Regions from separate parts of the Sporosarcina newyorkensis genome, predicted to be linked through region 4. Evidence: predicted binding sites of a transcription regulator. Region 4 holds the regulator's gene; each other region holds the start of a gene.
What was found. The regulator CtsR, encoded in region 4, represses protease genes until heat stress. The targets are predictions, from matches to a motif close to ATGGTCAATAAAGGTCAAACA.
Positions count from the first base shown of each region.

Region 1: the regulator CtsR is predicted to act here: its motif matches at 2,141-2,161, upstream of B5D59_RS06520 (ATP-dependent Clp protease ATP-binding subunit).
Region 2: the regulator CtsR is predicted to act here: its motif matches at 2,489-2,509, upstream of clpP (ATP-dependent Clp endopeptidase proteolytic subunit ClpP).
Region 3: the regulator CtsR is predicted to act here: its motif matches at 1,402-1,422, upstream of B5D59_RS17310 (ATP-dependent Clp protease ATP-binding subunit).

Region 1 is NZ_FUYJ01000002.1:474,914-479,604, reverse strand. Features, by position in the region: gene B5D59_RS06520 (ATP-dependent Clp protease ATP-binding subunit) at 1-2,122, opposite strand, end outside; gene rraA (ribonuclease E activity regulator RraA) at 2,288-2,767, opposite strand; gene B5D59_RS06510 (metal-sulfur cluster assembly factor) at 3,103-3,414, opposite strand; gene B5D59_RS06505 (prolyl oligopeptidase family serine peptidase) at 3,461-4,237, opposite strand; gene B5D59_RS06500 (Cof-type HAD-IIB family hydrolase) at 4,413-4,691, shown strand, end outside.
Region 2 is NZ_FUYJ01000005.1:51,145-55,835, forward strand. Features, by position in the region: gene B5D59_RS10745 (gluconeogenesis factor YvcK family protein) at 1-478, shown strand, start outside; gene whiA (DNA-binding protein WhiA) at 521-1,453, shown strand; gene B5D59_RS10755 (HPr family phosphocarrier protein) at 1,505-1,765, shown strand; gene clpP (ATP-dependent Clp endopeptidase proteolytic subunit ClpP) at 1,811-2,404, opposite strand; tRNA gene B5D59_RS10765 (tRNA-Arg) at 2,636-2,707, shown strand; gene ehuB (ectoine/hydroxyectoine ABC transporter substrate-binding protein EhuB) at 3,380-4,267, shown strand; gene ehuC (ectoine/hydroxyectoine ABC transporter permease subunit EhuC) at 4,384-4,691, shown strand, end outside.
Region 3 is NZ_FUYJ01000012.1:52,132-56,822, forward strand. Features, by position in the region: gene B5D59_RS17310 (ATP-dependent Clp protease ATP-binding subunit) at 1-1,353, opposite strand, end outside; gene B5D59_RS17315 (sterol desaturase family protein) at 1,688-2,302, opposite strand; gene B5D59_RS17320 (GntR family transcriptional regulator) at 2,319-3,014, opposite strand; gene B5D59_RS17325 (GGDEF domain-containing protein) at 3,499-4,137, opposite strand; gene B5D59_RS17330 (pyridoxamine kinase) at 4,430-4,691, shown strand, end outside.
Region 4 is NZ_FUYJ01000010.1:8,432-13,122, reverse strand. Features, by position in the region: SAM riboswitch class I at 1-77, opposite strand, end outside; gene B5D59_RS15850 (hypothetical protein) at 242-439, shown strand; gene B5D59_RS15845 (biotin transporter BioY) at 707-1,309, shown strand; gene bioB (biotin synthase BioB) at 1,306-2,310, shown strand; gene B5D59_RS15835 (CtsR family transcriptional regulator) at 2,540-3,010, shown strand; gene B5D59_RS15830 (UvrB/UvrC motif-containing protein) at 3,022-3,573, shown strand; gene mcsB (protein-arginine kinase McsB) at 3,563-4,651, shown strand.

The DNA of each region.
Region 1 (4,691 bases), on a different contig from region 4:
ATTGTCCATCTTCCATCGACAATTGAATTTGTTCGTCTTCCTGCAGACTACCTCTAATCACTTCTTTAGCGACCTTCGTTTCCACATGACGCTGAATAAATCGCTTCAACGGCCGTGCACCAAAATCCGCATCTGCACCTTCCGCCACAATCCAGTTCACGACGTCTTCATCGTAGCTTAACGTCGCATCCTGCATTGCCAAACGTTCCACTAAATCACCCAACATTTTGCGGGTAATCGACTTGAACGAGTCCGCCGTTAACGAGTGAAAGATAATGATGTCATCCATCCGGTTCAACAACTCGGGTTTAAAATGGCGGCGTAACTCTGCCATAATCAAGTCTTCTTTTGCATGATCTCCGTCTTCTAAGTTGCCTTCTAATAAATAAGCAGAGCCGATATTGGATGTCATAATCACAACGGTATTCGTAAAGTTGACCAACCGCCCTTGACTGTCTGTTATCCGACCGTCATCCAAAATCTGCAGCAAAATGTTCGCCACATCTGGATGCGCCTTCTCGATTTCATCCAGCAGCACGACAGCATACGGGTTTCGTCGAACAGCCTCCGTTAATTGACCGCCTTCTTCGTAGCCGATATATCCTGGAGGTGCCCCAACAAGACGTGACACACTATGCTTCTCCATATATTCAGACATGTCGATCCGGACGAAATGATCTTCAGAATCAAATAAAGTGGCAGCCAGCGTCTTCGCCAATTCCGTTTTCCCGACACCAGTCGGACCTAAGAATAAGAACGATCCAATCGGCTTATTCGGATCTTGAATTCCTGCACGTGCACGCCAAACAGCTTCCGTCACGAGCTGCACCGCGTTATCTTGACCAATAACGCGTTCTTTCAATGTTTCATGCAAACGAAGTAACTTCTCCCGCTCACCTTCCACAAGTTTCGTCACAGGAATGCCTGTCCAACGGGCTACGATGGAAGCAATTTCTTCTTCCGTCACTTCTTCACGCAACAAACGAAGGTCCTGACTTCCTTCCAATGGACTCTCAAGCGCTTTTAATTCTTTTTCCAATTCAGGAATTTTACCATACTGCAATTCAGCAGCTTTATTCAAATCAAAACGAGCTTGCGCATCTTCCAGTTCTCTTCGATAGCGATCGAGTTCTTCCCGCTTGCTCTGAACTTCCTTCAGTGCTGTTTTTTCAGAATCCCACTGCTCACGCATATCTTTAGATGAATCTTTCAGTTGCTGCAACTCTTCTCGCAGCGTAACCAATCGAGATTGACTCATGGAATCTTTTTCTTTCCGCAAAGCCTGCTCTTCAATCTCGAGTTGCATGATTCGGCGAGTTACTGCATCTAATTCTTGCGGCATCGAATCGATTTCTGTCCGAATCATCGCGCTAGCTTCGTCAATCAAATCGATCGCTTTGTCGGGCATGAAACGCTCGGTTAAATAACGATCCGATAACGTGGCGGCAGCGACCAAAGCACGGTCATGTATCCGTACACCGTGATGCAGTTCAAAACGTTCTTTCAATCCTCGCAAAATTGAAACGGTATCTTCAACAGATGGCTCGCGCACCATCACTTGTTGGAAACGACGTTCTAATGCTGGATCTTTCTCGATATACATACGATACTCATCAAGCGTTGTCGCACCGATACAGTACAGCTCACCTCTAGCAAGCATCGGTTTCAGCATATTCCCTGCATCCATCGCGCCCTCCGTTTTCCCCGCGCCGACAATCGTATGAATTTCATCAATAAATAAGATTATTTCGCCATCGCTGTCTTTCACCTGCTTGAGGACACCTTTAAGACGTTCTTCAAATTCTCCCCGATACTTGGCACCTGCAATGAGCGCACTCATATCCAGTTCAAAGATTTTACGGTCCTTCAAACCTTCCGGCACGTCACCTTTGACAATTCGCTGTGCCAACCCTTCAACGATTGCAGTTTTACCAACACCTGGTTCCCCGATTAGCACAGGATTATTTTTTGTTTTTCTAGACAAAATTCGGATCACATTTCGTATTTCTTCATCCCGGCCAATGACCGGATCCATTTTTCCATTTTTCACTTCATCAACAAGATTACGACCAAATTGCTCAAGTGGTGAGCGCTGGTCTTCTTGTACACCATCCATACGCATAAACATCCACCTTTCGTTTGTTTGACTTTGACTATCTTTGATTAATTTAATTATAGTCTCTTTTCTACGAGAAGTAAATTGATTTGCTTAGTTAAGAGTTACTTTATTATGTGGTTATTTCCCATAAAAAAACCGTTTGCATTATGCAAACGGCCAATATAATTTTTACACCAATTTCCGCGGCGCCACGACAACCCCATCTTCATCTGCGTAGACATAGTGTCCGGGAATCCATTCGACATTTCCGAAATGAAGGACTTCTCCAATTTGACCTTCGCCTCGTTTAATACTTTTCACTGGCATGCTGCCGATTGCCATGACTCCGATTTCTTGTGTGCCGAGATCTGCCGTATCGCGTGCACATCCATAGATGATAACGCCAGCCAGTTTTCGATTTTGCGCAATTTCGCCAAGCATGTCCCCCATTAATGCGCAGCGCTTTGAGCCTCCTCCGTCAACAACGAGTACATTGCCTTCAGGAATCGTTTGCAGTGCTTCTTTTACCAAGACATTGTCTTCGAAGACTTTAACTGTGGAAATCGGCCCCGAGAATCGTTTGTGTTTGCCATACGAGTTGAATTCCACGGTGCATACTTGTAGTTCATCGATGAAGTCATCGCATAAATCTGCTGTTTTTACTGACATTTCCCTATTCCCCCTAATAGATACTGTTTAACGCTACATCCTTCATATTCGACAAAATTTTGCAATTCCTTCTTTTTCATAGACTGAAATAAAAGATTACAGGGCGAGTAGTCCGAGGGATGGCGGTCCGGGGATTTGCGCTCTGGGTGGACGCTTACCGTGGGGCGTGCGTCTTGAGACCCCGCAGGAAGCGTAGCGAACGAGGAGGCTCAAGGCCACGCCCCCCGGAAAGCATACCGTCTGAAGCGTAAATCCCGTTCCACTCACCCCGTCTGTTTTTATTTTAAACAGCACAAAAAAACCATACCACAAAGAGTATGGTTCGGTGATGCATATTAGCGTACGCCCAGTGCCATCTTAGCGTAACGGGACATATTATCTCGGGACCATGGCGGGTTCCAGACAATGTCAACTTCTGTATCTTTTACTTCAGGAAGTTCCATTAACTCCTGTTTGATGTTGGCTACGATTTGCGGCCCCATCGGACAGCCCATGGAAGTCAATGTCATCGTGATTTTTGCCAGACCTTCATCGAGCAGCTCGGCGTTATACACTAACCCTAAGTTGACAATATCGACACCTAACTCCGGGTCAATGACGTTCTCCAACGCGCCAAACAGGTAATCTTTGATTTCATCTTTGCTCATCGGAATACTCCTCTCTGTTGTGTGCTATCTTCATCTTACCAACATACTACCTTGCAATCAAATGCTGTGCAAGCCAATCGACTGACGCGAGCATACCGGGACGCGAAACAGCATGACCTGATTCCTCTTCCGGCATCCAGCCCAAACGTTCCGGATGGTCTTTATAGTCTTGCTGAATTTCAGAATAAAATTCATTTGTAAGTTCAAACGGCACAAGTGTATCCTGCTCGCCGTGCCACATGAAAAGCGGGCGACGATTCAGTCTGTTTGGATTTTTCGACAAATCTACTTGCTCCAATGCAGCGAAAAGTTGTTCGCGTTCAGCTGGGGTAACCGGTAATTCTTTGCCGGCTCGTTCCGCGTAAGCGATCTGTCCTTTGGCAAGTCGTGTAAAAGCTGGAGAACCCATCATAACGGAAGCTGCGTCTATCCAGTCATAGCTCGCGAGGCAGCCGAATGTCGTGATGCCGCCCATAGACGTACCACCGACACCGATTGACGTGCTGTTCTCTATTAGATCTTTCGCTTTCAACTCTTGATGAATCACGTCTGCTTCCTTAATTGAAGTTAAGACAATTTCCCAAAACCGCAGTTGCAGTTGAAATTCATCGTTCGATTCTGAACGTGCTCCATGCAACTTCGCATCCGGCAAAATTACCCGGATTCCTTGCTTCGCTAAATTGTAAGCATAATGCAAGTTATGCTCTTTAGCGCTCATGAATCCATGAAAAAAGATGACCGTAGGAATATGTTCTTGCTCTTTGGATTGGTCTACGATATGTAGTACAGGGATATGTTGCCACTGTTCCGAACGAATGATCATTCAAATTCCTCTTTTCTGACAAATGTGTACTGTTATTTTAGGATAACAACAATTACGATAGAAGACAAAAACTTCGCCTTGCCCTTGATTTTTTGACTTACTTGCTCCATTAACGATAAACTATGAAGATATAATGAGTAGACTTAATCATATCACTATAGTAGGAGAGGATACGTTGAAACCACATTTAATTGTTTTAGACTTAGACGGAACGTTATTGACTGATGAAAAAGTAATTTCTCCAAAGACTGAAGAAACATTGCAACTTGCGGCTTCTGAGGGGCACTATGTCATGATTGCGACAGGTCGTCCATACCGGGCTAGCGAAGTGTATTACCGCCAGCTTGGACTGACTACACCGATCGTCAATTTTAATGGCGCCTTCGTCCATCACCCATCAGATACTTCCTGGAAGACTATTCACGAAACGATTGCCCTTCCTATCGTCAACGAA
Region 2 (4,691 bases), on a different contig from region 4:
TTCACCGGAAGATGTCAAGCCGTTGCCGGAGACCGCGGCGACGATCAAAAAGGCGGATTTGATCGTGTTTGGGCCTGGCAGCTTGTATACTAGTATTTTGCCGACCATACTTGTGCAAGATATTCGGGACGCAGTTCTCCAAAGTACCGCGAAGAAGGTCTATGTCGGTAATTTGACGACACAAAGAGGAGAGACTTTCCGCTATACTGCTTCTGAGCACGTTCAGGCTCTGTATGACCACGCGGGAGAGCCTTTCCTGGATGCTGTCCTCGTTAATAATGTAGAAGCCTTCAGACGCGCTTACAAAAGTGTTGGAGAAGAAACGGAGCCGTGGTTGGTCGAAAACGATCTAGATAAGCTTCAAGCGCTCGTGCCTGAAGTATTTGTACAAGAAATTGCTACTGTATATAATGGAACGATAATGCATAAATCGGCAGACGTGGCGGATGTGTTGATGCGCTATATAGAGAGAACGTAGAAGGCGGATAGATATGAAGATCGCCGAAAAAGGGGGAATATCATGTCTTTTGCATCCAAAACGAAAAAGGAATTGACGCAAATTGAAGCGGAGGACTGCTGTACGAAAGCAGAAATTGCAGCTTTTATTCGAATGAATGGCGTGATGTCTTTTTCCAATAAACAATTAAGTCTTGATGTTCAAACAGAAAATGCAGCGATAGCAAGACGACTTTATTCTAACTTGAAAAAGTTGTATCCTTATAAAGTAGAGATGCTTGTACGGAAGAAAATGCGTTTGAAGAAAAATAATATTTATATTTGCCGTATTCGGGAAGGCGCTAAGGATTTATTGGAAACACTGTCCATTATGACGTATGATTTTCAAATGGTGAACCGAATCGACCCGCAGCTCATTGAAGACGACTGCTGCGCGCGTGCATACTTACGCGGAGCTTTCCTGGCAGGAGGTTCCGTCAATAACCCTGAGACGTCTTCCTATCACTTGGAGGTGTTCTCAAGTTATCAAGAACATAGCGAATCACTAGTCGAGTTAATGAATCGATTCCAATTAAATGCGAAATCTATAGAGCGAAAAAAAGGATTTATCGCGTATTTGAAGGAAGCTGAAAAGATATCCGATTTCCTAGGTATAATCGGTGCGCATGTATCTCTCATGAAATTTGAGGATGTCCGAATTATGCGGGATATGAGGAATAGCGTAAATCGGCTAGTGAATTGCGAAACCGCCAATCTGAATAAAACGATTGGTGCGGCCCAGCGGCAAGTAGAGAATATTAAGTTGATTGAACAGACGATCGGGCTCGATCAATTGCCGGAACGTCTGCAAGAAATTGCTCAATTACGCGTAGCTCATCAAGATGTTACGTTAAAAGAATTGGGCGAACTGGTGACAGGGACGCCTGTCAGTAAATCGGGTGTCAATCATCGCTTGCGGAAGATTGAAGAGATCGCTGAAAGATTGCGCGGAAATTAACGAAAGAACGAGTAGATCCTTCTTAAAAAAGGAAGAAAAGGAGCATACGATATGGTAGAAAAAACTGTGAAAGTGGGAATCAAACCTGGATTACAGGCGAGACAAGCCGCACTATTTGTCCAGGAAGCAAATAAATACACTGCAGATATTTATTTGAAGAAAGAAAGACGCCAGGTGAATGCGAAAAGCATCATGGGGATTATGAGTCTGGCGATTGCCAAAGGCACTGAGATCATCTTGATGGCAGACGGCATTGATGAAGACTTGGCACTTCAGAATCTTACGGATTTTGTAGAAGCTGAACAGCAATAAAAAGAACCGATTCTCCTTTTTGGGAAGAATCGGTTCTTTTTTGTCTTATTTTTTCATGTCGCTGCGTTGAACGATATGATCGATTAAGCCATATTCTTTTGCACGTTCCGCTGTCATGAAATTATCACGATCCGTATCTTGTGCGATGACTTCAATCGGCTGACCTGTACGATCGGCCAAAATTTGATTCAACTTCTCACGTAAGTGCAAGATGCGCTTCGCTGCGATTTCAATTTCAGTCGCTTGACCTTGTGCACCACCAAGTGGTTGGTGAATCATTACTTCTGCGTTAGGCAATGCGTAACGTTTGCCTGGTGCTCCCGCTGTCAGTAAGAAGGCACCCATGGATGCAGCCATACCGATACAGATTGTCTGGATGTCCGGTTTAATAAATTGCATCGTGTCGTAGATCGCCATACCCGCTGTAATACTTCCACCCGGGCTGTTAATATAAATGGAGATGTCTTTTTCCGGATCTTCTGCTTCCAGGAATAAGAGCTGCGCAACGATCGAATTCGCAACATTGTCATCGATGCCGCTGCCGAGCATGATAATCCGGTCTTTCAACAAGCGGGAATAGATGTCATACGCCCGTTCACCACGGTTGGTTTGTTCAATAACTGTAGGAATAAGATTCAATGGTACTTCCTCCTTTTAATGCTTCATAATAATCGTTCGGTTGAAATTAGTTGGTATTTCAACTATAATTGTATTTTACCTATGATGGTCAACAAAGGTCAAATCATTTGCCTTAAAAAATTAGATTGCTTTTCATTCTATTCCACGGTATAATGGAAGATGTCTGTTAGAGAAGCTTTTATAATTTTTGCAGCAGACGAGATCACTGAGTATAGGTAATGTTTTTATTTTGCCCTCGTGGTGCAACGGATAGCACGTAAGATTCCGGTTCTTAAAATGTGGGTTCGATTCCTGCCGAGGGCGTTACTAGGTTAAATCGTTATACGATATGTACTGAATAAAGATCCTGTAAATGTTGATTTATCATCATTTACAGGGTTTTTCATTTTTGTCCAATACAGTGAAACGAATTTGTGTTTCACGTGTGCTATTTCTGTTCTCATGTCCACTTTCTTGAGTATCGACAACACACGGTTCTTTTATAACATATGTTAGCAGCAAGGAAGCTAAGAAATTTCTCAATTGGTACAATAACTTTGTTGCTTGGAGTATTAAAGGTTTAGTTGCAAAAGAGACTTGTTAAACCGTCCGAAAAGTCATTTCTACATGACTTATCAGATGGTTCTTTTTTATGCTTGGTCACACAAAAAGTAGCTATAATTGAAAGATATTATTCATTTTCTTTATGAATTAAATAATGGGAAAATAAGTATGAGATTAGGCCTTTAAATCGAAAAAGAAAGTTTGTATGAAGCGAAATTAAATTAGCGCCTTTTCACCTATTAAAAAATAAAATTTAAATATATTAATAGCGAATCTTGTCTCTTGAAAACGCTGTCATAATCATGTTTGTAGATGGTATCCACTTAATTGGATATTTAGAAAATAACGAAAACGATTTGAACTCGAATTTTAACTATGGTAATCTAGCAACTAAGTAAAAAATGTTTGATGAAAAAGTCAAGGGGGAGAATTATGAAGAAGTCGGCGATAGGTGTTTTGGCGATGATGATGCTTTTACTACTGGCAGCATGCGGTAATGGTGATTCAGATTCCGGTAGCAGCAGTAGTGGAAGTAAGTTGGATGATTTGAAAGAGAAAGGCGTTGTCAGAGTCGGCTTTGCCAATGAGAAACCGTATGCATATGAGGAAGATGGGGAATTGCAAGGTGCTGCGGTCGCTATTGCCAAAGCGGTCTTTGAAAACTTGGGCGTTGAGGAAGTGGATGGCAAACTATCCGAATTCGGTCAATTGATCCCAGGCTTAGGCGCAGGGAAGTTTGATGTAGTGACAGCGGGTATGGCAATTACGCCGGACCGTTGTGCAACTGTTTCGTTTGGTGAGCCTGAAATCAAATATGGGGAAGGCTTGATCGTAGAAAAAGGCAACCCGATGAATTTGAAGAGCTATAAAGATATTGCCGCGAATCCAGATATCAAAGTGGCGGTGATGAGTGGAGCTACAGAAAAAGATTTCATGCTTCGTGAAGGCATTGCAGAAAGTCAAATTATGATGGTTCCCGATATTCCGGCTTCATTCTCAGCTGTTGAATCGGGGCGTGCTGCTGTCACAACGGGTACTGAAATGACCATTAAAATGGCGCTGGAATCAGCAAATAATGACAAGCTCGAGTTTGTCACGGATTTCGAACAACCTGATATCGAAGGCGTACCAAGCTATGGCGCAGCTGCTTTCCTAGACAGTGATGATGAACTGCGTGAAGCGTACAATGAAGAATTGCAAAAGCTGAAAGACAGCGGGAAAATTGCAGAGTTGATCGAACCATTCGGTTTCACAGAAGAGATGAATATTGTTGAAAATGAAATAACAACGGAAAGTGTCTGCAGCGGAGAGAACTATTAAAAGAGTGGCCGGGTCATGCCCAACAGCGGCATGGCCTTTTTCTTACCTTCCGTAAGCTGCTCATGGCACTAGATTAAGAAGGATGAAATGAAAACGTAAATAATGGAGTGGTTTTTGTGAGTTCCTTACCCGATATATTTTCCACCGTCGTACAAGGGTTAGGCGTAACGTTACAGGTGCTGGTCCTGTCGATTATTTGTGCGAGTATTATCGCTTTCGTCGCAGGTCTGTCGCGTGTCAACACGAATCCTTTGCTGAGAGGGTTCACTGGTTTCTATGTAGAAATTTTTCGTGGGACATCGCTGATTGTACAATTGTTCTGGTTTTCCTATGCACTGCCCGGCCTATTCAATATCCATCTGGGGAGCGATATATGGGTGGCTGTACTGGCGATTTCGCTAAATTATGGGGCCTATATGTCTGA
Region 3 (4,691 bases), on a different contig from region 4:
GGATCCAATCGGACGGTCTTTTGATTTGAGACCAGCTCGGCTACGGCGAATCGCTTTTGCAATTTTATCGACCGCTTCTGCTTGACCGATAACTTGTTTGCCAAGGTTATCCGCAAGTCCTTTCATTTTTGCTTGTTCTGCCGCCTGTAGCTTCGTTACAGGGATTCCCGTTTTCTCTTCAATAATTAGCTCGATATCCGCGACAGAAACTTCTGCATATTTCATTTCACCATTCTGTTTTGAAGCTTCCAATTTTTCCTGCAGCTGCATCTCTTCCTGACGTAAACTCGCCGCTTTTTCATAATTCTCCTGCTCAGCCGCTCGCTCTTTTTGTTGGATCACTTCCTGAAGGCGAGTTGTAAGAGAATCCGAATTTGAGGACATCAGTGTAAGGTTTAAACGAGCACCCACTTCATCCATCAAATCAATCGCTTTATCCGGTAAAAAACGATCTTGAATATAGCGTTGCGATAAGTTCACAAAAGCATGCACTGCTTCGTCTGGATAGTGCACTTCATGAAAATCTTCGTAACGGTCCTTAATTCCGTTTAGAATTTTAATCGTATCTTCAGCGGATGGCTCCTTTACGAGAATCGGTTGGAATCGTCGCTCAAGTGCTGCATCTTTTTCAATTTGACGGTATTCTTTCAAGGTTGTAGCCCCAATGAGCTGTAAACTGCCTCGTGCCAGTGCCGGTTTTAGAATATTACCCGCATCCATCTGCGATCCTTCTGCAGTTCCTGCTCCAACGAGCAAGTGAATTTCATCCACGAACAAAATGACATCTTCTCGTGTTTCCAGCTCTTCAATTAGCTGTTTCATCCGTTCCTCAAATTGACCACGGATTCCAGTATTGGTGACGAGAGACGCAACATCCAGCACATACACTTCTTTGTTCATCAATTTCACCGGCACATCGCCCTCATAAATCTTTAAGGCAAGCCCTTCGGCAATTGCTGTTTTACCGACACCTGGTTCCCCAATCAGCACAGGATTATTTTTGTTTCTTCGGTTTAATGTTTCAATAACACGTTTTACTTCCTGATCTCTTCCAATGATGGGATCAATTAATCCGTCCCTTGCGACATTTGATAAGTTTTTACCAAGTTGGTCCAACAAACCCGGGGTTTGATTTTCTTCTGTTTGTCTCACTTTGGTCTGTGCTTTTTTCCCGCCACTCGCTTGGAAGAAGTTATTTGCTTCAGTATTGAATGTCGGCACTTTCCCTGCTGTCAATTGACCTTGCATTTCTTGAAAGCACATATGGCAAATATGCATTTGCATCGCTTGGTGATTCACTTGGAGTCTCAAACTCATCGTTGCTTCGTTGTTTCCACAGTGTTGGCATCTCATAATTAGTTCCTCCTTATGATTTTCTTTTATATAAGACAACGGATGTTGACTTTGACTATATTTGACCTAGTTTTTATTTTATACTGACCTTCTTTGACTTTCAAGAAATTTGCTCGTTTTCATCGCTTATCAGTATTGTAGATATGCACTTATAGATTTTGTATAGACACACTAGCGACACCTTACACCCTTTTATTACTTCCCATCCTTTTCATGCTTAAATATGCCATGAAAATACCCTTTTCTTTCTTCTAATTAGAGAGAAAAGGGTACATTTCGTTTTAATTATTCTTCATTTGTTACGTTAATCAATAACAGATAAACCTTATTGTATTCAACTTCGCCCCTCTAAATTTTTGGCTGTCGCACTTTTCTCAACTTGATTCTGCTTCTTATACGTACCAAAGGCTTTGTCTACAGATGTATGCGTTACACCGAACCAGTAGTTTTCATTTTTAAAATGGTGCCAGAGATGCGCTTTCTTTATTTTCTTTCCTATTTTTGTGCGTGGTTGAATTGGCTTATGCGCGATATAATGCTTCCATTCATAATACAAAAAATAAGCCATGATCCCAGCAAGAAAAGCCATCGTCAGCTGCAGATTCGCTGTTATTGAATAAAAGATAATTGAAGCAATGATAAAATTGGGTAGACTGAACCAAACTGGTAAGAATAATAACTTCAAATTATTAGGATCTACATGATGATCGAAATGTAAGCGCTTGATCGTTTTCAGCAAAAAAGGGTTTGTCGGTGTTTTCATATGAAATAGAAATCTGTGAATTAAATACTCACTTAACGCATATGCCGTCATCCCAATTATGAAAGCAATCCAAGTTCCAATTTGCAACATATTTAAAATGGTGTAGATAACGAGCGGAAAAAACAGCAAAAGCATTATCAAAATATCGGGAAAGGCAGCAAACTCTTTATAATACTTTGCATTCATTTAATTTCCCCCAAAATCATATTCTCATCCTGTTTTTTTCAGTAGAAATATGGCGATCCCACAAAGCATAACTTTTTCGCATCATCGAATGTGCAAGTTCTTCTGCTTGTTGATAGTCCCCTTTTAGTGCTACCTCCATCAATTTTTTATAGTAATTTAATGAAGCTTTTCGACAAAAAGAAAGGGAGAAGTATTTCATAGCCATTTTAACATAGACAGGTTCAAAGCTATTTAGTGTTAAAGAAAAAATTGGATTTTTCGATAATCTTGCTAATTCTTTCTGCATCTTCCAATCATAGAGCGCAAACTGCTCCTTACAATCTATCAATTCATCCACTTGAGATAGTATGGAGACGACTTTTGGATGGTTTAGCATGACAGCTTTTTTGACATATTGCGGTGTCAATGCAATTCGTAATTCCAAAAAGTACAGAACGAAAGTATCTGGTATATGATCAAAATGCTGTACAATATCTATAATTGTCGTAATGTTTCCATCATGCCAATAATCATTCACAATTGCCGGTTGGCCTTTTCTTAATGTTAACCAACCTCCATAATTTAAACGTTGTAGAATCTCCCTAATTGCAGGCCGTCCCACCTGATAAATTATTGCCAGCTCTCTTTCTGTCTCCATCTGGCTTCCTGCTGAAAATTCTCCCTGAATAATTGCTTTGATTATCTCTTTTTCAATATTTTTTGTTCGACTCACTGAATCCCCCTCTTGGTAAGACCAAAAGTTTTCTTTGGTATTACCAACACTGTATAATATTCTGAAAAGATAGTCAATATGATAATTTTATTTGAACTATATATGTTGAATTATAGTTTTTACATGAGTTTGTTCAGAAATGGACACTCAGTTGATTGGAGTGGAAGGCGGCGAAAAGGAAAAATATGCTCCCAACGCTTTGCTTATGCTCGCAGGAGCGAAGCGACGAGGAGGCTCGCCTGCGCCCCCCGGAAAGCGTCCGCCTGGTACGTAGATCAACGGGTTCTACGTTTTACTTTGAGTGTGATTTATTTATTTCAGTTTATATAGTTATATAGTAGTCGCTGAATTGTTTGAGATCCGGTATTCTTCACTAATAGCAAAAGAAGCCTCTCAAAAGTCTAATGACTCATGAGAAGCTCCTTTTCACTATTTACTCAACCGAATTTAATATATTGTAGAAATGCCTGCTGAACCGCATATACTATTTCTCTCTTTTCATATCATACATCGACGTATCGGCTTTCCGAATCAACACGTCAAAACTCTCACCGTCATCGGGATAGACAGCAATGCCGATCGAAGCTTTGATGGAAATGTTCAAATGTATTCCTGCATGAGACAAATCCTCTTTTAACTTTAGAATATAATCTAAATGAAAATCTTCTTTACTATCAGGAATTATATGCACGAATTCGTCACCTCCCCAGCGAACTAGGAAGTCTTCTTTCTTTGCATTCATTTTAATAACATCGGCAACGCATCGTAACAGTTCGTCTCCTTTTTGGTGGCCTAATCTATCGTTTACTTCTTTAAAATCATCCAGATCTATAAGTACAATCCCAAGCTTTTTATTTTTCATTTTACAAATGCCGGCCTGCTTTTTAAATACTATATCAACTGTACGTCTATTATATGTATTCGTCAGGGGATCTTTTTCCGCGTAGAACTTAACTAAATCGTATTGCTTCCCTCCAACCCATGCAACAGCAAAGAAAATAGCTGTTAAAATAAAGAAGCTTGCTTCAAAGGGTAACCCCATGTATTGATGATAGTAGAAGTACCGTATCACATTAAACAGAATGACAATTCCAACAGCAATGAACCTTCCTCTGTAACTCATACCTCACTTCCCAACTTCAAACACTCCTATCTATTATTATCCTACATCATATAGTAAAAACACCTCGGACACTACTGTCTTGAAGATTATAATAGAATGTTTTTTATGGGAAGCATCCAAGCCTTTATCATTCACCTACCGATACCCATCCTTCACACAATTTCATTGGAAGGTTTCTCCATTATTGATCAGCGAAAAAAACTACCTGACGTGCTGGAAGTTTTAAAATTCAATATGAAAACGGGTATGGTATGATGGAATAAATTCACTACACACATTCATGGAGGAAGTTATGAAAAAAGTCGCTGTTATACAAGATCTGTCATCGCTCGGCAAATGCTCTCTGACAGCTGCGATTCCTGTTCTTTCGGTGATGGGAGCCCAAGCGTGTCCTTTGCCGACGGCCATCTTTTCTGCACAAACGGAATACACGAGTTTCTTCTGTGAGGATTTAACAGCTAACATGCCACGTTTTGCAGAGGAGTGGAGTAAGCTGCATGAAACTTTTGATGGAATCCACACCGGCTTCATTACAGGAAAAGAGCAAATTACCC
Region 4 (4,691 bases):
GCTGGAAGTAGCACCTTGCCCATCGGCTGGTTGCTGAAGCGTCTTTGGGCCAGTCCCTCTGCTTCTCTTGATAAGATATGATTCTTATTAAATTATTTCGATAATTCTAACCATATCATAGCGGCTTTGTAGGTAATCGTCAAGTGAATGTTTGATGAAGTTCTTGAAGACCGGAGTGCGCATAGAGAAATTTACTGAAACATGGTAAAATTAAAGGAGTAACTTGAAAAGGTGAGGAATCATGCAGTTTTTTAAATACTCCATTCCGATAGCGGCACTTGTCGGCACGCTTGCCTGGATTATGTTGGAGAATAATTATGAAGAAGTACCGTGGGATTCGCGTGTTTGGATTACCTTTGGCGCCGCTGCATTAAGTGGTGTACTTGCTTTTTTTCTTTTCAGGAAAGAAAAAGAAGACAAAGTCGATAAAAAGAAATAGGAGCTGCCCGAGAAGTCATGTTCATCTGACTTCCCGGGTAGTTCTTTTTTTGCAGAGAAAGCATTTTGTTCATTCTAAGAAATTGCCAGCAGGGGTAGATGTGGGTCTTGTCTGTTTCTTTCTTGCCTTATTGGATAAGAAAAGGGTGTCATTCCTTACATATAAGATGTTCCATAAGTTATTAGTTAACTTAAATTAAAAACTAGTTGACAATTAATGAGTCAACCATTACTATTTTTATAGTAACTCAAAATAGAAAGAGGTGTCATGATGACGACAGCTTCGGAAGGACGTCCGCAAAGTAAATTCAGTACATTGTCAATTGTATATAGTGGAATGTTTGCTGCTTTAATGATGATCGGGGCTAATATCACTTCTTTCATACCATTTTTAGTAGTCGGGGGAGTACCTATTACATTGCAGACATTTTTCGCTGTTTTGTCAGGATTGTTATTGGGTAGCCGTCTTGGTGCATTGTCGATGACTGTCTATATGATGGTCGGCCTTGCAGGGGCTCCTGTATTTGCTAAGTTTCAAGGTGGATTTGGCCAAATCTTAAGCCCGACATTTGGTTTTATCGTTACTTTCATCTTGATTGCTTATGTAGCAGGTAAAATCGTGGAGCGTAAGAATACACTGCCATCTTATATTATTGCATCACTTGTTGCGACAGCAATCAACTATTTATTGGGTACGAACTGGATGTATGTCGCCTATAAAGTTTGGGCTGCGGCGCCAGAGGTGTTTACGTACAAAATTGCATGGCTTTGGATGATTCCTCCATTACCGAAGGATATTGTGCTAGCCGTACTGGCGGGAATATTCGCATTTAGAATTTCAAAACATTTGAAAGTGAGGCATACATTTTGACGAACTATCAAAGGCTGGCTGACCAAGTTTTGAAAGGTCACGTATTAACAAATGAGGAAGCGCTTTCAATATTAAATAGTCCGGATGAAGATTTGCTGTTGCTGCTTCATGCGACGTACTCGATCCGATCCCATTACTATGGAAACAAAGTAAAACTTAATATGATCATCAATACGAAGTCGGGGTTGTGCCCGGAAAACTGTGGCTACTGTGCCCAGTCGATTGTGTCAAAAGCACCGGTTGAAAAGTATGCAATGATGAAATCAGAAGAAATATTACAAGGTGCAGAGCGAGCTGCTGCAAATAAAGCGGGCACTTATTGTATCGTGGCAAGTGGACGAGGACCTCGGGCTAGTGAGCTTGAAATCGTTATTGATTCCGTCAAGCAAATTAAAGAGAAACATAAAGGAATGACCGTTTGTGCATGTTTAGGCATTCTGAAGCCAGAACAAGCCGCACGCTTGAAAGAAGCAGGTGTAGACCGATACAATCACAACTTGAACACCTCTGCCGAACACCATGAAAGCATCACTACATCGCACACATACGATGATCGTGTAAACACAGTAGGACATGTAAAGGAAGCGGGAATATCTCCTTGCTCTGGCGTAATAGTCGGAATGCGTGAAACAAAAGAGGATGTCATTTCCATGGCACACAGCCTGCGGATACTCGATGCAGACTCCATTCCAGTCAACTTCCTGCACGCCGTGGATGGGACGCCGCTAGAAGGGACCTCTGAACTGGATCCGCGCTATTGCTTGAAGGTACTTAGCCTATTTCGTTTCATCAATCCAACAAAAGAAATACGAATTTCGGGTGGACGCGAAGTGAACCTTCGCAGCCTTCAACCACTTGGCTTATATGCTGCAAACTCTATCTTCATCGGTGACTATTTGACAACATCGGGTCAGGAAAACGACAAAGACCAACAAATGTTAGAAGATATGGGCTTTGAAGTGGACTTGGAACCACTGAAGAAAGAACCTATGACTATATAAGAGAGATCTAACCGCGCAGACAGCTTGCGTGGTTTTTTTCGTTCAATGAAAAACATGAAAAGATCTTGAATAATCCTCCATGTAGAGAGACAGCCTAACGCAAGACATGCAAAAAAATCAAACATACATATTAAAACAAATCAATTGCATCTCACGCATTTTCTGCGATACAATCAAGTCAAAGATAGTCAAAGTCAACTAAGAGAACGAGCAGAAACGAGGTGACGAGATGCGGAACATTTCTGACATTATTGAAGGGTATTTGAAGTCCATTATCGAAAAGGAAGACAGTGCCTCTGTTGAAATCAAACGGAATGAAGTCGCCGAGAAATTCCAATGTGTTCCTTCGCAGATCAACTACGTAATCAAAACTCGCTTCACAGTCGAGAGAGGCTACGCAGTAGAGTCAAAACGCGGAGGCGGTGGATACATTCGGATTTATCGGGTGCAGACGAATTCACGGAAGGACTTGCTCGAGCAAGCGCTGGGAAGTTTGGAAGCGGGAGCATCCTCTACGATGGCTGAAGATGTAATTATTCGTTTGATTGAAGAAGAAGTGATTACAGAGCGTGAAGCCAAACTTATGTTAGCTGCGGTGGGTCGAGCCACACTGCGCTATATGCTTCCTGAACGAGATGCATTGCGTTCGCGAATACTCCGCGCCATGTTAGTCACATTGATTTATGAAGAAGTAGAATGAGGTGATGATAAATGCTTTGTGAAAACTGCAAAGAACTTCCGGCCACTGTGGTTTTTAAACAAGAGACAATGAATGGCACGACAGAGCGGCATTTATGTGATAAATGTGCGTTTTACTCCCAGACATTTTCATTCAGCCCTGATCAAGAGCCGTTGTCCATTCAACAATTTCTGGCACATTGGCTTGGAGGTTCAGAATTATTACAAGGTCAAAAGTCGAATGAGACTTTGCCTGATGGCCCCAAATGCCCGAGTTGCGGACTGACTTTTCATAGGTTTTTAGACATTGGGAAATTTGGATGTGCGACGTGCTACGATACTTTCCGCGAGCAGCTGCCACGAGTGTTTGCTAAATTGCATAACGGCAATACAAATCATGGTGGTAAGGTACCAGTCTCCTTCAATGAACGGTTTGCTTTGAAAAAACAATTAGAGGACATCCGCACAAAAATGAAGGAAGCGGTAGAAGCTGAGCGTTTTGAAGAAGCTGCCATATTACGAGATGAAGCCAATACAGTAAAACAGCAATTGGCCGATGGAGGTGACGATCAACATGTCATTTGAAAAATTCATCAAACAAGAGCTGACAGGCTGGATGGTGGCAAAGGGAGAACATTCGGATATCGTCCTATCTACAAGAATCAGATTAGCACGCAACCTGCAAAGTTACCTATTCCCTATTTGTGCTTCTGAAGAAGACGCTAAACGTGTCAATGAAGCAGTTGACCAAGCGGTGGCTACTATGGAAGAGCATCATTTTGCGGGCACGTCGATGTCAGACCTATCGCCTCTTGAGAGACAAATATTAGTTGAGAAACATTTGGTAAGCCCACAGTTAATCGACCCAGATAAATACGGTTCGGTCCTGCTTTCAGAAGATGAAACAATCAGTATTATGGTGAATGAAGAAGACCATATACGTATCCAATGTATTTATCCTGGCTTTCAAATCGATACTGCCTATGAGCAGGCGAATCAAGTAGACAGCGAGATAGAACGAAACTTGGATTATGCTTTTGATGAGACGTTTGGCTATTTGACTAGTTGTCCATCCAACACAGGAACCGGTATGCGGGCATCTGTCATGATGCATTTACCGGCTCTCACCATCACCAAGCAAATTGAACGGATTATTCCTGCAATATCACGTCTTGGGATGGTGGTGCGCGGTAGCTACGGAGAAGGCAGTGAAGCCCTTGGAAATATTTATCAGATATCCAATCAAACAACACTTGGCAAGTCTGAAGAAGAAATATTGAAGGATCTGGACAATATATCAAAGCGTTTGATTGCACACGAGAAAAAGTCCCGTGAAATATTATTAGCGAAATCACAGGTCCATTTGGAAAATCGGCTTTACCGTTCGCTTGGTACGATTACTCATGCCCGTATACTACCTTCCGCAGAAGCAGCCAGATGTTTGTCCGATGTCCGTTTGGGTATTGATTTAGGTATCATAGAAAATTTAGACATGGCAATTTTAAATGAATTAATGATTTTCATGCAGCCAGGTTTCCTTCAGCAATATGCGGGTACAGAATTAACATCAGACCAACGCGACGTATTTCGTGCAAAATTATTCCGTGATCGCTTAGGAATTGAATGTACGCAAGCTCCAGGAAACAATTCTGAAAAGTCCTGAGCATACTTTTTGCAAGATCGTCAATTTGGATTTATAGTTA